3 regions of the Acidisoma sp. C75 genome follow, and region 2 is predicted to be linked to each of the others. Evidence: predicted binding sites of a transcription regulator. Region 2 holds the regulator's gene; each other region holds the start of a gene.
What was found. The regulator LexA, encoded in region 2, represses DNA repair genes until DNA is damaged. The targets are predictions, from matches to a motif close to TGTTCTANNTANGTTC.

Region 1 (5,809 bases), on a different contig from region 2:
CCCGCATGTCGCGCGATATTGAAGCCTTCAAGCCCGAGGCCGTGGTGATCGATCCGATCTCGGCCTTTCGTGGGCCGGATTCGGAAGTGCATGCAACCCTGCTGCGCATGATCGACCTGCTGAAGAGCCACGGGATTCTTGGCTTCTTCACCAGCCTGCGTAGCGATGGCCCATCGAGCACGGCGGATCTCGGCCTCTCCTCGCTCATGGACGGATGGATCAAGCTTGAAAACGACGAGACGAATGGAGAATTGAACCGCACGCTCTACGTCATCAAGGCGCGGGGGATGGGCCATTCGAATCAGGTGCGGGAATACCGGATCGGCGATCGCGGGATCGAGTTGATCGCCCCCTATATCGGGCCTGCGGGGGTGATGACCGGCACGGCGCGGATTACCCAGATTGCGCGGGAGCGCGCCGAGAGCGTGAGCCGCCATCAGGCGGTCGAGCGCCGCCGGCGGGAATTGCAGCGCCGCCGCGCAACGCTGGAGCGCCAGATCGAGGAGCTGCGGGCGACCTTGTCGGAGGAGAAGCGGGAAGAGGCCATCCTGCTCGGCGAGCTTGATCAGCGCGAGGCGGAGTTGCTGAAGGACCAGGCGGTTATGGCGACGATGCGGGGGGAGGCGGGATGATGGATGCGGCGCAGCAGCGGGAGGTTGCCAAGGCGGAGCAGGGCGCAGGGCCGGAAGCGGAGCGCTATCATCTTCGCCTCTACGTCGCCGGGCAGACGAGCAAATCCTTAGCTGCGCTTTCTAACCTGCGGAGAGTGTGCGAAGAGCATCTCGCCGGGCGCTATGAGATCGAGGTCATCGACCTGATCCAGAATCCCCGCCTCGCGGCGGGGGACCAGATCCTCGCCATCCCAACCCTTATTCGAAAGCTGCCGACGCCGCTGAAGCGGATCATCGGCGACCTCTCAAACACCGATAAGGTGCTGGTCGGGCTCGATGTGCGGCCAGGGGCCGGCGGCTGATGGGTGTCGCGGGCCGCTTGGCGGCAGGCGCGGAGGCCGAGGCGCTGCGCGTGCGCTTGCGGGAGTTGGAGGCAAGGCTTCAGGAGAGCGAGGAAACGCTCGGCGCCATCCATCGCGGCGAGGTGGACGCCCTGGTGGTCGCAGGCCCGGCGCAGGAGCATGCGGTCTATACTCTCGAAGGCGCGGACGGCCCCTACCGCATCCTGATCGAACAGATCCAGGAGGGCGCGCTGACCCTCGATCAGGACGGCATCATCCTCTACTGCAACCGGCGGCTGGCGACGATGCTGGAGCGGGATGCGCGGGAGTTGATTGGCCGCAGGCTTGAAAGCCTGCTGCACCCCGCCCCGCAGGGCGGCTTCGCCCCCGTCCTCGCCCGCGCGCGCCTCGGGGGCACCCGGCTCGAACTCTCTCTCGAAACGGCGAGCGGTACGGCGGTGCCGGTTTCGTTGTCGCTGAGCCCGATGCCGGACCCCGAAGGCCGCCTTTTCTTCTGCGGTGTGATGACCGATCTAACGGAGCACAAGTCGCATGTCAGAGAATTAGGCGAAGCCAATGCCCGGCTGCGGGACCAGATGCAGCAGCGCGAGCGGATCGAGGAGGCTCTGCGTCAGAGCCAGAAGATGGAGGCGGTCGGGCAGCTGACCGGCGGGCTCGCCCACGATTTCAACAATCTTCTCACCGCGATCATCACGGCGCTCGAAATTCTGCAGACGCGGCTGGCCCAAGGCCGGCTGCAAGGAATCGAGCGTTATGTAAGCACCGCGCAGGATGCGTCCCGCCGTGCAGCCTCGCTCACCCATCGGCTGCTCGCCTTCTCGCGGCGGCAGACCCTCGCCCCGAAACCCACCGATCTCGTTGAACTCGTGCTCGGCATGAACGAGCTGATCCAGCGGAGCGTCGGCCCGGCCATCGCTATCCGCTGTCCGCTGCCCACGAGCCTGCCGCTCCGCGTGTTGATCGATCCAGGCCAAATGGAGAGCGCACTCCTCAATCTCTGCATCAATGCGCGGGATGCGATGCCGCAGGGCGGCGACATCACGATCGAGCTCGCCGCGGCGCAGATCGGGCCTGAGCGCGCCGAGGATCTGATGCTGGAACAGGGCGCCTACATCGAACTCAAGGTGTCCGACACGGGCAGCGGGATGACGGCCGAAGTGCTCTCACGCGCTTTCGATCCCTTCTTCACCACCAAGCCGCTCGGCGTCGGCACCGGGCTTGGGCTCTCCATGGTTTACGGCTTCGTCCAGCAGTCGGGCGGGCAGGTCAAGATTGCATCGTCACCTGGGGCAGGTACCGCCGTCTCGATCTTTCTCCCAGCGCATATGGAGGCGGCGGCCGAGACGCCGGATGCGGATCGTGGCGGGGAGGCGCCGCGCGCCGGGCGCGGGGAGGCGGTTTTGGTGGTGGATGATGAGGCCAGCGTGCGCGTGCTCCTCGCCGAGATGCTGAACGACCTCGGCTATAGGACGCTCGAAGCCTCAGAAGGCACCGCCGCGCTCGCGGTGCTGCGGTCGGACCTGCCGATCGACCTGCTGATCACTGATGTCGGCCTGCCGGGGCGGATTAACGGGCGGGTTCTGGCGGAGGAAGCGCGCATGCTGCGCAGCGATCTGCCGGTGCTCTTCATCACCGGCTATGCCGAGCACGCGATCTTGAATCCGAGCCTGTTGAAGCCCGGCATGCATCTGCAGAGCAAGCCCTTCAGCGGCGAGGTGCTGGCCCGCCGTATCCGGCAGATCATCGAGCGGGGCTGAGCGCGGCGGAGTGGCCGCGCCGCCGGCCGGCGTCGCGGTCGCTCTCCTGTGTATTGACGGGAGGTAAACCAGAACACAAAGAGAACATCTGGGGCGACGCCATCAGCCGCCCGCCGGCGGCCTTGAGCGAAGAGGCGTGCGGGAAGAGGCATCGGGCCGAGGCCTGTGGGAGGAAGGATTTGGAGCCGGCATTGCGGGTCAAGCTCGGCATCCTCGCCGATGCCGCCAAATACGATGTTTCCTGCGCCTCATCGGGCGCGCCGAAGCGGGTGGCGCGGGCCGGGGCGATCGGCTCCGTCACCGGGGCGGGCATCTGCCACGCCTATACGCCGGACGGGCGCTGCATCTCGCTGCTGAAGATCCTGCTCACCAATGTCTGCCTCTTCGATTGCGCTTATTGCATCAATCGCCGCTCGTCGAATGTGCGGCGCGCGCGGTTTACGACGCAGGAGGTGATCGACCTGACGCTGGCCTTCTACCGCCGCAACTATATCGAGGGGCTGTTCCTCTCGTCGGGCATCATCCGCTCGTCCGATTACACCATGGAGCAACTCATGCTCGTCGCGCGCGGGCTGCGGCGCGATCATGGCTTCGCTGGCTACATTCATCTCAAGGCGATCCCCGAAGCCAGCCCCTGGCTTCTGGAACAGGCCGGGCTCTGGGCGGACCGGCTCTCCATCAACATCGAACTGCCGACGCAACAAAGCCTCTCGCGTCTCGCCCCGGAAAAGCACGCCGAGCGGATCGAGGGCGCGATCGGCCAGATGCACGAACGTATTGTCGAGGCGCGGGCGGAGCGCCGGCGCTTCTCTCCCGCCGGGCAGAGCACGCAGATCATCGTCGGCGCTGACGAGACCACGGATGCGGCGTTGCTTGGCCGCAGCGCGAGCCTCTACGGCAGATACGCTCTGCGACGCGTCTACTATTCCGCCTTCAGCCCGATCCCGGAGGCCAGTGCCGTGCTGCCGGCCAAGCCGCCGCCGCTCATTCGGGAGAGCCGGCTCTACCAGGCGGATTGGCTGCTGCGCTATTACGGCTTCGCGGTGGAAGAGATCGCGGCCGGCGGCGCGCATGGAATGCTGGACCTTGAGATCGACCCCAAGCTCGCCTGGGCGCTGAAGAACCGCGAGCGCTTCCCGGTCGATGTCAATCACGCGCCGCGCGAGATGCTGCTGCGGGTGCCAGGCCTCGGCTATCGCGCGGTCGATCGCATCCTCTCCGCCCGCCGGCACACGAGCCTGCGGCTCGACGATGTCGCGCGGCTGACGCGCGGGCTGAAGCGCGTTCTGCCCTTTCTGATCGCTGCCGATCACCGGCCGGTGCGCGAGAGCGACCGCGCCGATCTCCGCCGCCATCTCGTGCCCGCGCCCGCCGCCGCTCTGCGGGGAGTGCCAGGGCAAATGAGCCTCTTTTGAGCGGCATGCGCCATATTCTGCTGGCCCCGGGCGCGGATGTGGCCGGCTTCCGCAGGGCGGCGCGCGGGCTGATCGCCGCGGCGGTGCCGCCCGAGGCCGTGCAATGGGGGAGCGCGGAGAGCGGCGATCTTTTCGCCTGCCAGGCGGCCGGGAGCGAAAGCGAGGCCGCGAGCGCGCGTGAGACGCGGCCGCCTCCGCTGCTCACCCTGCCGCGGGCGGCGGCCGATCTCATCCGTCTGGTGATCTGCCATCGCGATCCTGAGCGCTACGCTTTGCTTTACCGCCTCGTCTGGCGCCTGCTGCATGGCGAGCCTGCCTTGCTCGAAGTGCCGAGCGATCCGCTGATCCACCGGCTGGAGTTGCTGCGCCGGGCGGTGGCGCGGGATCTGCACAAGATGCACGCCTTCCTGCGCTTCCGCAGGCTGGCCGCGCCGGACGGGTCGGAGCGCTATATCGCCTGGTTCGAGCCGGACCATTTCATCCTGGAAGAGACGGCGGCGTTCTTCGTCCACCGCTTCCGCGGCATGGCCTGGTCCATCCTCACCCCGCTGGGCGCTCTTCATTGGGATGGCGAGAGCCTGCGCCACGGGCCGCCGCTGCCGCGGGCGGCCGCGCCGCAGGGGGATGATTTCGAGGCCGGCTGGGCCACCTATTACGAAAGCACCTTCAACCCGGCGCGGGTGAATACCGGGCAGATGCGCAAGGAAATGCCGATCAAATACTGGCGCAACCTGCCTGAAACGCGGGAGATCGCGCGCCTCGTCCAGGGGGCGCCGGCGCGGGTGCGGGCGATGATCGAACAGGAGGCGGCGATGCCCGCAAAGCGCGAGCCGATCAAGGCGGTGGCGGCGATGAGCCGGCAAGAGCCGGAGAGCCTGGAAGCGCTCAACCGCATCATCGCCAGCGCCGAGCCTCTCGTGCCCGGAGCGACGCGCGCGGTGCTGGGCGAAGGGCCGCTTGGCGCCGCGATCGCCTTCGTCGGCGAGCAGCCGGGCGACCAGGAGGATCTCGCTGGCCGTCCCTTCGTGGGGCCGGCCGGCCAGGTGCTGGACGCGGCGATGCGGCAAGCCGGGATTGATCGCGGCGCCTGCTATCTCACCAATGCGGTCAAGCACTTCAAATTCATCCGCCAAGGCAAGCGGCGTATCCACCAGAAGCCGACGGCGGGCGAGGTCAAGCATTACCGATGGTGGCTGATGCGAGAGTTGGGCTTCGTGCGCCCCGGCCTCATCGTCGCGCTGGGGGCAACCGCAGCACTCGCGCTCACCGGCAAGTCCGTGCCGGTCTCGCGGGCCCGCGGGGCGGCGCGCTTCCAGGATTGGCCGGGCTTCATCACCGTCCATCCCTCCTATCTTCTGCGCATCCCGGAATCCGCCGCGCGGCAAGAGGCTGAGGCAGCCTTTCTGGACGATCTCCGCGCGATCGCGGCGCTCGCCCAGCCAGCGTAACGGCTGCCATCTGCCGCGCCCGAGGGCTGGGCCCGGCGAATCTCTCGGCAGGCGAGCGCCTTCGCTCCGTCGGGCGGCAGAGACCTCCGCGCCTCAGCCGGGGCGGTTCAGCTCCAGACGCAGCGCGGCGGCGCGCCGATGGCCTTCGAGCCCTTCCGCCGCGCTCTGCCGGATCGCCGCCGGCCCGACCGCGGCGACCCCTTGCGCCGTCATCCA
Region 2 (5,809 bases):
CCGGCATTGCCACCCACCTGGAAGACCGATTGCGCGAGCCCGTGCCGCCCGCCCGAGGATGCGCGGGCGACGCGCGAGGATTCCGGGTGGAAGATCGAGGAGCCGATGCCGATCATGCCGGCCGATACCAACAGCATCGAAAAGCTCGCCGCCTGCGAAAGCAGCACCAGGCCGCACATGGTGAAGCCCATGCCGACGGGCAGGGAATAGGGCTGCGGGCGCTTATCCGTCACCATTCCGACGAGCGGCTGCAAGAGCGAGGCGGTGACCTGAAAGACGAAGGTCATGAGCCCGATCTGCACGAAGTTGAGGTGGAAGGCCGTCTTGAGGTTCGGGTAGATCGCCGGCAGGAGGGACTGCATCGTGTCGTTGAGGAAATGGGAAAAGCTCACCGCGAGCAGCACCGCGAGCACCAGCCCCTCGCCGCCGACCGCCGGGGCTGCCGGGCGTTGCGCGCCTGTCGTCGTGCTCATGCCGTTACCTTTCTCGCTTATGATCAGCGGATTGCGGGCTGCCCCGTCTGGCCGCGCGGCCAAGCTCGGCCGACGCCGGGCACGCATGCCCATATTTCTCTTAACCGCGGGCGGCCTCCGGCAGTATTGCCCCTAGCGCATGGAAACCCCGCTTGTCGTGATCGCCGGCCGCCCGAATGTCGGCAAAAGCAGTTTGTTCAACCGTCTCGTCGGGCGGCGCCAGGCGCTGGTCGCCGATCAGCCCGGCCTCACGCGGGACCGGCTGGAGGCCACCTGCACGGTGGGCGGCCGCAAGATCCGCCTCGCCGATACCGCGGGGCTGGAGGAAGCGCCGCCCGAGAGCCTCGCCGGCCGCATGCGGGCGGGCGCCGCCTCGATCCTCGAACAGGCGGACCTCATCCTCTTCGTGGTCGATGCCCGCGCCGGCATCCTGCCGCCCGATCAACATTTCGGCACCTGGCTCCGCCGGCTCGGCCGGCCAGTGCTGCTCATCGCCAACAAGACTGAGGGGCGGGCCGGCTTCAACAATGCGCTCGATGCCTATGCGCTCGGCTTGGGCGAGCCGCTGCTGGTCTCGGCCGAGCATGGCGAGGGCATCAGCGCGCTGATGAGCGGGATCGCCGAGGCGCTGCCCCCGGCGCCGGGCGAGGATGGGACGGCCGCGGATCCGGATGCCGAGGCCGCGGAGGCAGACGCCCTCGGCGCCGATGGCAAACCGCGCAAGCCGCTCCGCCTCGTCATCCTCGGCCGGCCGAATGCCGGCAAATCCACTCTCGTCAACCAGTTGCTCGGCGAGGAGCGGATGTTGACGGGGCCCGAGCCCGGCATCACCCGCGATGCGATCACGCTACGGATGACCGATAGCGAGGGCTGGGCCTACGAACTCGTGGATACCGCGGGGCTGCGCCGCCGCGCGCGCGTGCAGGACGAGATCGAGCGCATGTCCACCGGCGCCAGCCTGCAGGCGATGCGCTTCGCCGAGGTCGTCGTTCTCGTCGTCGATGCGGTGGACGGCATGCACGATCAGGATCTCCAGCTTGCCCGCCTCGTGGAGCGGGAAGGCCGGGCCATGGTCGTCGTCCTCAACAAGTGGGATGCGGTGGAAGATCGCGACGCGACCCGCAAGGCGGTCTCCGATCGGCTGGAGCGCAGCCTCGCCCAGCTCAAGGGCATTCCCGTCGTCACCATGAGCGCGCTGACCGGCGCCAATCTCCGCCGCCTCTTCCCCGCCGTGCGCCAGGTTTACGAGACCTGGAACAAGCGGGTGACGACCTCGGCGCTCAACCGCTGGTTCGAGGATGCCGTCAGCCGCCATCCGCCGCCGACGGTGCAGGGGCGCCGGCTCAAGCTGCGCTACGTCACGCAGGCAACCGCCCGGCCGCCCACCTTCGTCGTCTTCGGCACGCGTGCGGAAGCGACGCCGGAGGATTATCGCCGCTATCTTATCAACGAGTTGCGCGAAATCTTCCACTTGCCGGGAACGCCGATCCGGCTCGATTTCCGCGGCACCGTCAATCCGTACGACGATAAGGACTGAAGCGGCGCGCAGCCCGAGGCCGGGTTGCCCCGGCCGGCTGCTGCTGGTGCCTGCGGCGCTTCACCACGCTCGTCGCCGCACGCCGCGCTTGACGCGGCGCGGAGCTAACCCCTAGAACGCCAATGGTTTCTGCTTTGTTCGTGATCCGATCCCTGAACATTACGGAAGCGTAGGGCAAGGTCTGCGCTCCGTTCTCGTTCCGAGGCTTCGGCGCAAGCGCGGCAGGGGCATCGCCTGTCATGGCCCGAGGGGTTCCGCATGTTGACGCGCAAGCAGCACGAACTGCTCATGTTCATCGACCGTCACCTGAAAACGACGGGCTATTCGCCGAGTTTCGATGAAATGAAGGAGGCGCTGAGCCTCCGCTCCAAATCCGGCATCCACCGCCTCATCTCGGCGCTGGAGGAGCGTGGCTTCCTCAGCCGTCGCCACCATCAGGCCCGCGCGCTCGAAGTGCTGCGCCTGCCGGGCCAAGCGCCGGCCGCGATCGCGCTCGTCCCGCTGAGCGCGGAGCCGGCGCCCCTCTCCGCACCCGCGGGCCCGCCCGCGCTGCCAGCCGCCCCCGGCAGGCGGGAAAGCGGCTTTGCCCCCCGCGTCATCCAAGGCGATTTCACTTCGCGCCTGCCCGGCCTGCGCACCGCCGTCGAAGCCTCGGCGGTGCAGTTGCCGCTCTACGGCCGCATCGCCGCCGGCCTGCCGATCGAGGCGCTGCGCGATACCTCGACCTTCCTGGAAGTGCCGGTCGCCATGCTCGGCCCGGGGGAGCATTACGCCCTCGAAGTCGCAGGCGATTCGATGATCGACGCCGGCATCTGGGATGGCGATACCGTCATCATCCGCCGCTCCGAAACGGCCGAGAGCGGGCAGATCGTCGTCGCCCTGGTGGATGACGCGGAAGTGACCCTCAAGCGTCTCCGCCGCCGGGGCAATTCGGTGGCGCTGGAGCCCGCCAATCCGCGCCATGAAAGCCGGATCTTCCCGGCCGAACGGGTGCGCGTGCAGGGCCGGCTCGTCGGCCTCATGCGGAGTTACTGAGGGGCGAGACCCGATCGTCTGGACATGCGGACAGGTCTGAACCGGCCGGTCCGCCGCGATCAACCGGGTTGCGCCTTGTCTCGCCTGCCCGGCGCCGCGGTGTAACGGCGCTTGACGCCGCGGCCCGGCTTGGCGGAGACACCATCGCACGAAACGAGATCACCTGCCTTCCGGAGCCTCGCCATGGCCGGCCATAGCCAGTTCAAGAACATCATGCACCGCAAGGGCGCGCAGGATGCCCGCCGCGCCCGGCAATTCGCCAAGCTCATCCGCGAAATCACCGTCTCGGCGCGCCAGGGCCTGCCGGACCCCGCCTCCAACCCGCGGCTGCGGGCGGCGATCCTCGCCGCACGCAAGGAGAACATGCCGAAAGACACTGTCGATCGCGCCATCAAGAAGGCGAGTGCGGCCGGCGGCGGCGGGGATGATTACGAGGAGATCCGCTACGAGGGCTACGGGCCGAGCGGCGTCGCCGTCATCGTCGAGGCGCTGACCGACAATCGCAACCGCACCGCCTCCGAGGTTCGCGCCGCCTTCAACAAGCACGGCGGGGCGCTCGGCGAGACCAATTCGGTGAGCTTCATGTTCGAGCGTCTGGCCGTCATCCGCTATCCGGCGGCCGCCGCCTCGGCCGATGCCATGCTCGAAGCCGGGATCGAGGCCGGGGCCGACAATGTCGAGAGCAGCGAGGAATGGCACGAGGTCACCGGCGCGCCGGAAAGCCTCGTCGCCATGCAGGAGGCGCTCGAAGCCCGCTTCGGCGGGGCGGAGAGCGCAAAGCTCGATTGGCGGCCGCGCACCACCGTGCCGCTGGATGAAGAAGCGGCAAGCTCGGTGCTCAAACTGCTCGAAGTGCTGGACGAATCGGACGACGTGCAGAATGTCTATGCCAACTTCGACCTGCCCGAATCGGTTCTGCAGAAACTCTCCGCCTGATCCTCAAGCCCCGCGCAGGATGTCGCCCGACCCTTGATCCGCATCTTAGGCATCGACCCCGGGCTTCGCTTCACCGGCTGGGGCGTGGTGGAAGCCGATGGCAACCGCCTGCGCCATATCGCGGACGGGGTGGTGACGACCGATGGCGAAGCCTCGGTGCCTGAGCGGCTGCGGGCGCTGCACGCCGCCCTCCTCGCCCTCATCGCCGAGCACGGGCCGCAGGAGGCGGCGGTCGAGGAGACTTATGTCAATGTGAACGCGACGGCGACGCTCAAGCTCGGCTATGCGCGCGGGGTGGCGCTGCTCGCACCCGCCGTGGCCGGCCTCGTCGTCGCTGAATATGGCGCCAAGACGGTCAAGCTCTCGGTCGTCGGCACCGGCGGCGCGGACAAGACCCAGGTCGGCCTCATGGTGCGCCGCCTGCTGCCGGGGGCGACGCTGCGGCGGGCGGATGCGGCGGATGCGCTGGCGGTCGCCATCTGCCACGCCCATCATCGCGCCAGCCGCCGCGCCTGGAGTGCCGCGGCGGTGATGGGAGGCCGGGGATGATCGGCAGCCTGCGCGGCATCCTCAGCGCCCAGGATGAAGGGCACTGCGTGATCGAGACGGCGGGCGGCGTCGGCTATCTCGTGCAGGCCTCGTCCCGCACGCTCGGCAGCCTGCCGCCGGCCCCGGCCGAGGTGCGGCTGCTGATCGAGACCTTCGTGCGGGAGGACGCGATCACCCTCTATGGCTTCGCGAGCAATGCCGAACGCGCCTGGTTCCGGCTGTTGACGACGGTGCAGGGGGTGGGGCCGAAAGTGGCCCTCGCGATCCTCTCGGCGCTGTCGGCTGATGATCTCGCGCGGGCGATTTCCGCCGGCGACCGGGCGGCGCTCGGCCGTGCCCCGGGCGTCGGGCCCAAGCTCGCCGCCCGCCTCGCCCTTGAACTCAAGGAGAAGGCGGGCGCCCTGCCGCTGCCCGTCTCCCTCGCCGAAGGCATCGCAGCCCCCGCGCCGCTCGCCGCCGGGCCGATGGAGGATGCGCTTTCCGCCCTCGTCAACCTCGGCTACCGGCGCCCCGAGGCTCTCGCCGCGCTCGGCCGGGCGGAGGCCAAGCTCGGCGAGGGGGCCGATGTCGCGGCCCTCATCCCGGCCGCCCTCAGGGAGCTTGCGCGATGACCGCCCGCCCCCGCGGCCGCAAGCCGGCGGCTTCCGCGCCCGAGGCGGAGACGGAGGAGCGCCCGCTCTCCCCCGCCCGTGCTTTCGAGGATGCCGGCGAAGCGAGCCTCCGCCCGCAGACGCTCGCCGATTTCATCGGCCAGGAGGCGAGCCGGCAGAACCTCGCCATCTTCATCGAGGCGGCGCGGGCGCGCGGCGAAGCGCTGGACCATGTGCTGCTGCACGGGCCGCCGGGCCTCGGCAAAACCACGCTCGCGCAGATCGTGGCGCGCGAACTCGGAGTGGGCTTCCGCGCGACCTCGGGGCCGGTGATCCAGAAGGCCGGCGATCTCGCCGCGATTCTCACCAACCTGCAACCGCGGGACGTGCTCTTCATTGACGAGATCCATCGCCTGCAGCCGGCGATCGAGGAAGTGCTCTACCCGGCGATGGAGGATTTCCAGCTCGATCTCGTCATCGGCGAAGGTCCGGCGGCGCGTTCCCTACGAATCGATTTGCCGCCGTTCACGCTCGTGGGCGCGACCACCCGCTCCGGCTTGCTGGCAACGCCCTTGCGGGATCGCTTCGGCATACCGCTGCGGCTCATCCTCTACACGCCCGAGGAACTCACCATCATCGTCGCCCGCGGGGCGCGGCTGCTCGGCTTCACGCTGACCGAGGATGGCGCG
Region 3 (5,809 bases), on a different contig from region 2:
CCGGAAGCCGCCAACCACAATATCTGCTACCGCCCCTGGGGGCATTACGAGGTGCTTATCCTGGGCGAGCGCTTCCAGGTGAAGCGCATCGTGGTCAAGCCGGGCGAGAAGCTCTCGCTGCAAAGCCACTACCACCGCGCCGAGCATTGGGTGGTGGTGGAAGGCACCGCGATCGTGACGCGCGACGAGGACGAACTCCTGGTCCGGGAGAATGAGAGCATTTACCTGCCGCTCGGCTGCAAGCACCGCCTCTACAACCCCGGGCGAATCCCGCTGACGCTGATCGAGGTGCAGTCCGGCTCCTATCTCGGGGAGGATGATATCGTCCGCTTCCAGGATACCTACGGGCGGAGCTGAAGCAGGTTAATCCGCCCCGGGCCTCGTCACCGAGACCGTCGCGATCTCTCCCGCGGCGGCGCGGCTGGCGGCCAGCGTATCCCTGAGGAAGCGCCGCGCCAGACTGCCATAGAGCGGCCGCCGGCAAACGAGGCGGGAGGTTGCGAAGCCCAGCATCGCGGTCGCCATGATCGGGATCGTCATCTGCTGATTGGCCGTCATCTCCAGCACGATGACGAAGGCGGTGATCGGCGCCTGCACCACGCCCGCGAAATAGCCGACCATGCCGAGCAGGACGATGGCCCGCGCCGGGCTATGCGGGAAGAACTGCGCAAGCCAGCTGCCAAGCGAGGCGCCGACCGAGAGCGAGGGGGCGAAGATGCCGCCCGGGATGCCGCTCAGATAGGAAAAGACGGTGGCGAGGAATTTGAGAATGAAGAAGGTAACCGGCAGCCGCGCATCGCCCTCCACCAGCGCGCGCGCCTGCAGATAGCCGGTGCCATAGGTCACGCCGTGGGAGACGAGGCCGATCAGCGCGATCATCAGGCCGCAGAAGGCGGCGAAGGCGATGGGATGCGTCTTGACGAGGCGGCCCGCTTTCCCTGGCAGCCCGCGCGCCATCAGAATGAGGATCTGGCTGAAGCCGCCGCCCAGCGCGCCGCCGATGACGCCGCAGAAGATCACCGCCATCCACCCGCTGCCGAGCGGCAGGCCCACCGATGTCACGCCGAAATAGGTATAATCCCCGCTGAGCGCCAAGGTCGCGATACCACCGAGGATGACGGCCGTCAGCACCATGCCGCTGGTGCGGCTCTCGAAATTATGGCTGAGTTCCTCAATCGCGAAGACGATACCGGCGAGGGGCGTGTTGAAGGCCGCCGCCACCCCGGCGGCACCGCCGGCGAGCACGAGGCCGCGCTGCGTTTCCGCCCGCGGCAGCCGCAGCAGCTGGCCGAGCGCCTGCATGATGGAGGCGCCGATCTGCACCGTCGGCCCCTCGCGCCCGATCGAGGCGCCGCAGGCGAGGCCGAGCAAGGTGAGCAGGAGCTTCCCGAGCGCGATGCGCAGGCCCAGCGCCTTCTGGATGAGGCGCGAATCCGTCATCTCCAGCGCCGCCATCACTTGCGGGATGCCGCTGCCCTGCGCGCCCGGGAAGATCGTGCGGGTGAGATAGACGGAGAGTGCCAGGCCCAGCGGCGCAATGACCAGCACCGCCCAAGGGCGCCCCGTGGTCGCCGCCTCGAAGAGGGTCTGCGCGCCGTCCGCCAGCCGCGCGAAACCGATGGCGACCAGCGCGACGATGACCGCCCCCGCCCAGAAAGCGATGCGCCGCGCCCAGAGACGCGGCGAGGTCAGCGGCAGTTGTCGCCAGAAGCGGAGGAGGCGCCGATCAAGTCTCATGCGAATACCAAAGCGGGATCGGCAGCAAGCGCGGCCAGCCGCGCCGCGTCAACGCCGCCGCCTGCCGCCCTGGCATGACCCGGGAGTGGGCCGGTCAGAAGGGAATTTCGTCGTCCAGATCGCCGCCGCGACCGGGGCCGCTATCCCAGCCGCCCGCGCCGCCGCCCGCACCGCCGGGGCCACGCGCAGGCGCTGCCCGTTCCCGCCCGCCGCCACCGCCACTGAAGCCGCGATCACCGCCGCCCATGCCGGCGCCTTCGCCCGAGGCACGGTCGAGCAGCACCATCTCGGCGCCGATGCGGCCGAGCATGACTTCCGTGGTGTAGCGGTCGGCGCCGGATTGGTCGGTCCATTTACGGGTCTGCAGCTTGCCTTCCAGATAGACCTTGCTGCCCTTGCGCAGATAGCGCTCGGCGATATCGGCCAGCCGGTCGTTCATGATGACGACGCTATGCCACTCGGTGCGCTCCTGGCGCTCCCCGCTCGCCTTGTCGTTCCAGCTTTCCGAGGTCGCGATTCGCAGATTGACGATCTTCATGCCGGACTGGGTGTTGCGCACCTCCGGGTCTTTGCCGAGGTTGCCCACCAGGGTCACCTTGTTCACACTGCCTGCCATCTTGCGGTCTCCGTCGGCACTTATCGAAAAGCGCCAAGCCTAGACCAGATCCTGGCCGGCAGCCAGCGCTCGGCCGACCCGCACCTTGCGCCGCAGCGCGAAAAGGTCATCTACGGCATCAGCGCTCGACGCCGTGCGGCAAGTGCGATACGTGAACAAGTCACGAACACATCCTGAGCAGTTCCTTCCCCGAGCGATCCTCCCCTTGAGCATTTGGTCCTGAGAGTGGCACAGAAACCTTCCGGCGCCTCGATCACCGTGCGCGGCGCGCGCGAGCACAACCTCAAAAACGTCGATGTGGTGATCCCGCGCGACAGCCTGGTGGTGATCACCGGGCTCTCGGGCTCGGGCAAATCCTCGCTTGCCTTCGACACGATCTATGCCGAGGGCCAGCGCCGCTATGTCGAAAGCCTCTCCTCCTACGCCCGGCAGTTCCTCGAACTCATGGGCAAGCCGGATGTGGACAGTATCGAGGGCCTCTCCCCCGCCATCTCGATCGAACAGAAGACGACGAGCCGCAATCCACGCTCGACCGTCGGTACCGTTACTGAAGTCCACGACTATATGCGCCTGCTCTGGGCGCGCGCCGGCATCCCCTATTCGCCCGCGACCGGCCTGCCGATCGAGGCGCAGACGGTGAGCCAGATGGTGGACCGGGTGATGGCGATGCCGGAGGGCACGCGCCTGCTGCTGCTCGCCCCCGTGGTGCGGGACCGCAAGGGCGAATACCGCAAGGAGTTGGCCGAACTGCAGCGCCGCGGCTTCACCCGCGTGAAGGTGGACGGCACGCTCTACGAGATCGGCGAGGTGCCGAACCTCAACCGCAAGCTCAAGCACGATATCGAGGCGGTGGTGGATCGCATCGTCGTCCGATCGGGGATCGAGCCGCGTCTCGCCGACAGTTTCGAGACCGCGATCGCCCTCGCCGACGGCATCGCCTATGCCGAGCCGCCGGACGCGCCGGCGGATGGCTCGGGCCGCATCACCTTCTCCTCCCGCTTCGCCTGCCCGGTCAGCGGCTTTACGATCGAGGAGATCGAGCCGCGGCTGTTCAGCTTCAACTCGCCACACGGCGCCTGCCCTGCCTGCGACGGCCTCGGCGTCGAGACCTTCTTCGACCCTGCCCTTGTCGTGCCGGATGAGCGGCGTCCGCTCAATGCCGGCGCCATCGGCCCCTGGGCGAATAGCCAGACGCCCTATTACGACCAGACGCTGCAGGGCCTCGCCCGCCACTTCAAGGTCAAGATGACGACACCTTGGGGCGAGCTGCCGGCGCGGGTGCAGGAGGCCATTCTCAACGGCACGGGCAATGAGCCGGTGGAGATCACCTATAAGGACGGCGTCCGCGCTTATGCGGTGACGAAGCCTTTCGAGGGGGTGCTGAAGAACCTCGCCCGCCGCTGGAAGGAGACGGATAGCGCCTGGGTGCGGGAGGAGCTTTCCCGCTACCAGGCCGAGAAGCCCTGCGTCGTCTGCCATGGCGCGCGCCTCAAGCCGGAGGCGCTGGCGGTGCGCGTGGCGGGATCGACCATCGCCGCGGCTTCCGAGCTTGCCATCCGCGATGCGCTGCCCTGGTTCGAGGGCGTCGAGAGCCAACTCACCCCGCAGCGGCAGGAAATCGCGCGGCGCATCCTGCGCGAGATCGTCGACCGCCTCCGCTTCCTCATGGATGTCGGGCTCGACTACCTCACCCTCTCGCGCGGCTCGACCACGCTATCGGGCGGCGAGAGCCAGCGCATCCGGCTGGCGAGCCAGATCGGCTCCGGCCTTACCGGCGTGCTCTATGTGCTGGACGAGCCCTCCATCGGCCTGCACCAGCGGGATAATGAGCGGCTGCTCGGCACGCTCCGCCGGCTCAAGGCGCTCGGCAATACCGTGCTGGTGGTGGAGCATGACGAGGATGCGATCCGTGCCGCCGATCATGTGATCGACATGGGGCCGGCCGCCGGGGTGAATGGCGGGCGGGTGATCGCCGAAGGCACGCCCGCGGAAGTCGCGGCCCATCCCGGCTCGATCACCGGCGCCTATCTCTCCGGCCGGCGGCGGATCGAGGTGCCGGAAAAGCGCCGCCCGATCGATCCGGCGCGCATGCTGCGGCTGATCGGCGCCACCGGCAACAACCTCAAGGCGGTGACGGCCGAGATCCCCTTGGGCACCTTCACCTGCGTCACCGGGGTCTCGGGCGGCGGCAAATCGACCTTGGTGATCGACACGCTCTACAAGGCCGTCTCCCGCCGGCTGATGGGCTCGGGCGAGGTGCCGGCGCCTTACGAGAAGATCGAAGGGCTCGACCTGCTCGACAAGATCATCGACATTGACCAGTCGCCCATCGGCCGCACGCCGCGCTCCAACCCCGCGACCTATACCGATCTCTTCACCCCGATCCGGGACTGGTTCGCCGAAATGCCGGAAAGCCGGGCGCGCGGCTACAAGGCCGGGCGCTTCAGCTTCAACGTCAAGGGCGGGCGCTGCGAGGCCTGCTCAGGCGATGGCGTGCTCAAGATCGAGATGCACTTCCTGCCGGATGTCTTCGTCACCTGCGATGTCTGCAAGGGGAAGCGCTACAATCGCGAGACGCTGGAGGTGAAGTTCCGCGACAAGTCGATCGCCGATGTGCTGGATATGAGCGTCGAGGAAGCGATCCCCTTCTTCTCCGCCGTGCCGCGCATCCATGACCGGCTGAGCCTGCTCGCCCAGGTGGGCCTGGGCTATGTCAAGCTCGGCCAGCAGGCGACGACGCTTTCCGGCGGCGAGGCGCAGCGCATCAAGCTCGCCAAGGAACTCGCCCGCCGTGCGACGGGGCGGACCATCTATATCCTGGACGAGCCGACCACCGGCCTGCATTTCGAGGATGTGCGGAAACTGCTCGAAGTGCTGCACGCCCTCGTCGATCAGGGCAATACGGTCGTCGTCATCGAGCATAACCTCGAAGTCATCAAAACCGCCGACTGGATTCTCGACCTCGGGCCGGAAGGCGGCGATGGCGGCGGGCGGATCGTCGCCGAAGGCCGGCCGGAGGAGATCGCTGCCCATCCGGCGAGCCATACGGGGCGGTTCCTGGCGCCCTTGCTGAAGGAGACGATGGCGGCCGAAAAGCCCCGCGCCCGCCGCCGCCGTGCCTGAGGGGGCGGCGCTTCCGGCCGGGCGGGTTTGCGGCTACCGGCGGAGGAGGCGCGCTCCTCGCGTCACGCTGCAGCTGCGAGATACGCGCGAAACTCGCGGGTGTTCCCCCAGAAACGCGGTTTTGCCGGCGCTCTTCGGGGTCCATATCTGAGGCGCACCCGTTCGGATGCCGCGCCGCCGCAGCTCGCGGCGACGGTCTTTTCCACTCAGGGAGTTAGCCATGACCATTCAGGAGATCCTCCAGCAGAAGGGCGAGCCCGCGGTGCTCGTGCGGCCGACGGAATCGGTGCTTTCCGTGGTCCGCATGCTGCATGAGCGTGGCATCAGCGCCGT

Region 1: ACYQ7X_RS16760 (putative DNA modification/repair radical SAM protein) is a predicted target of LexA. The motif match lies at 2,802-2,817, and genes of this name have one in related genera.
Region 3: uvrA (excinuclease ABC subunit UvrA) is a predicted target of LexA. The motif match lies at 2,507-2,522, and genes of this name have one in related genera.

What each region holds. Positions count from the first base shown of each region.
Region 1 covers NZ_BAAFHD010000015.1:13,430-19,238, reverse strand. The annotation lists gene kaiC (circadian clock protein KaiC) at 1-632, shown strand, start outside; gene ACYQ7X_RS16770 (circadian clock KaiB family protein) at 629-973, shown strand; gene ACYQ7X_RS16765 (ATP-binding protein) at 973-2,730, shown strand; gene ACYQ7X_RS16760 (putative DNA modification/repair radical SAM protein) at 2,910-4,145, shown strand; gene ACYQ7X_RS16755 (UdgX family uracil-DNA binding protein) at 4,151-5,593, shown strand; gene hisD (histidinol dehydrogenase) at 5,687-5,809, opposite strand, start outside.
Region 2 covers NZ_BAAFHD010000004.1:119,924-125,732, reverse strand. The annotation lists gene ACYQ7X_RS06795 (MFS transporter) at 1-473, opposite strand, end outside; gene der (ribosome biogenesis GTPase Der) at 613-2,010, shown strand; gene lexA (transcriptional repressor LexA) at 2,269-3,045, shown strand; gene ACYQ7X_RS06780 (YebC/PmpR family DNA-binding transcriptional regulator) at 3,229-3,981, shown strand; gene ruvC (crossover junction endodeoxyribonuclease RuvC) at 4,015-4,530, shown strand; gene ruvA (Holliday junction branch migration protein RuvA) at 4,527-5,141, shown strand; gene ruvB (Holliday junction branch migration DNA helicase RuvB) at 5,138-5,809, shown strand, end outside.
Region 3 covers NZ_BAAFHD010000005.1:189,894-195,702, reverse strand. The annotation lists gene ACYQ7X_RS08850 (mannose-1-phosphate guanylyltransferase/mannose-6-phosphate isomerase) at 1-357, shown strand, start outside; gene ACYQ7X_RS08845 (chloride channel protein) at 364-1,737, opposite strand; gene ssb (single-stranded DNA-binding protein) at 1,832-2,353, opposite strand; gene uvrA (excinuclease ABC subunit UvrA) at 2,579-5,476, shown strand; gene ACYQ7X_RS08830 (CBS domain-containing protein) at 5,697-5,809, shown strand, end outside.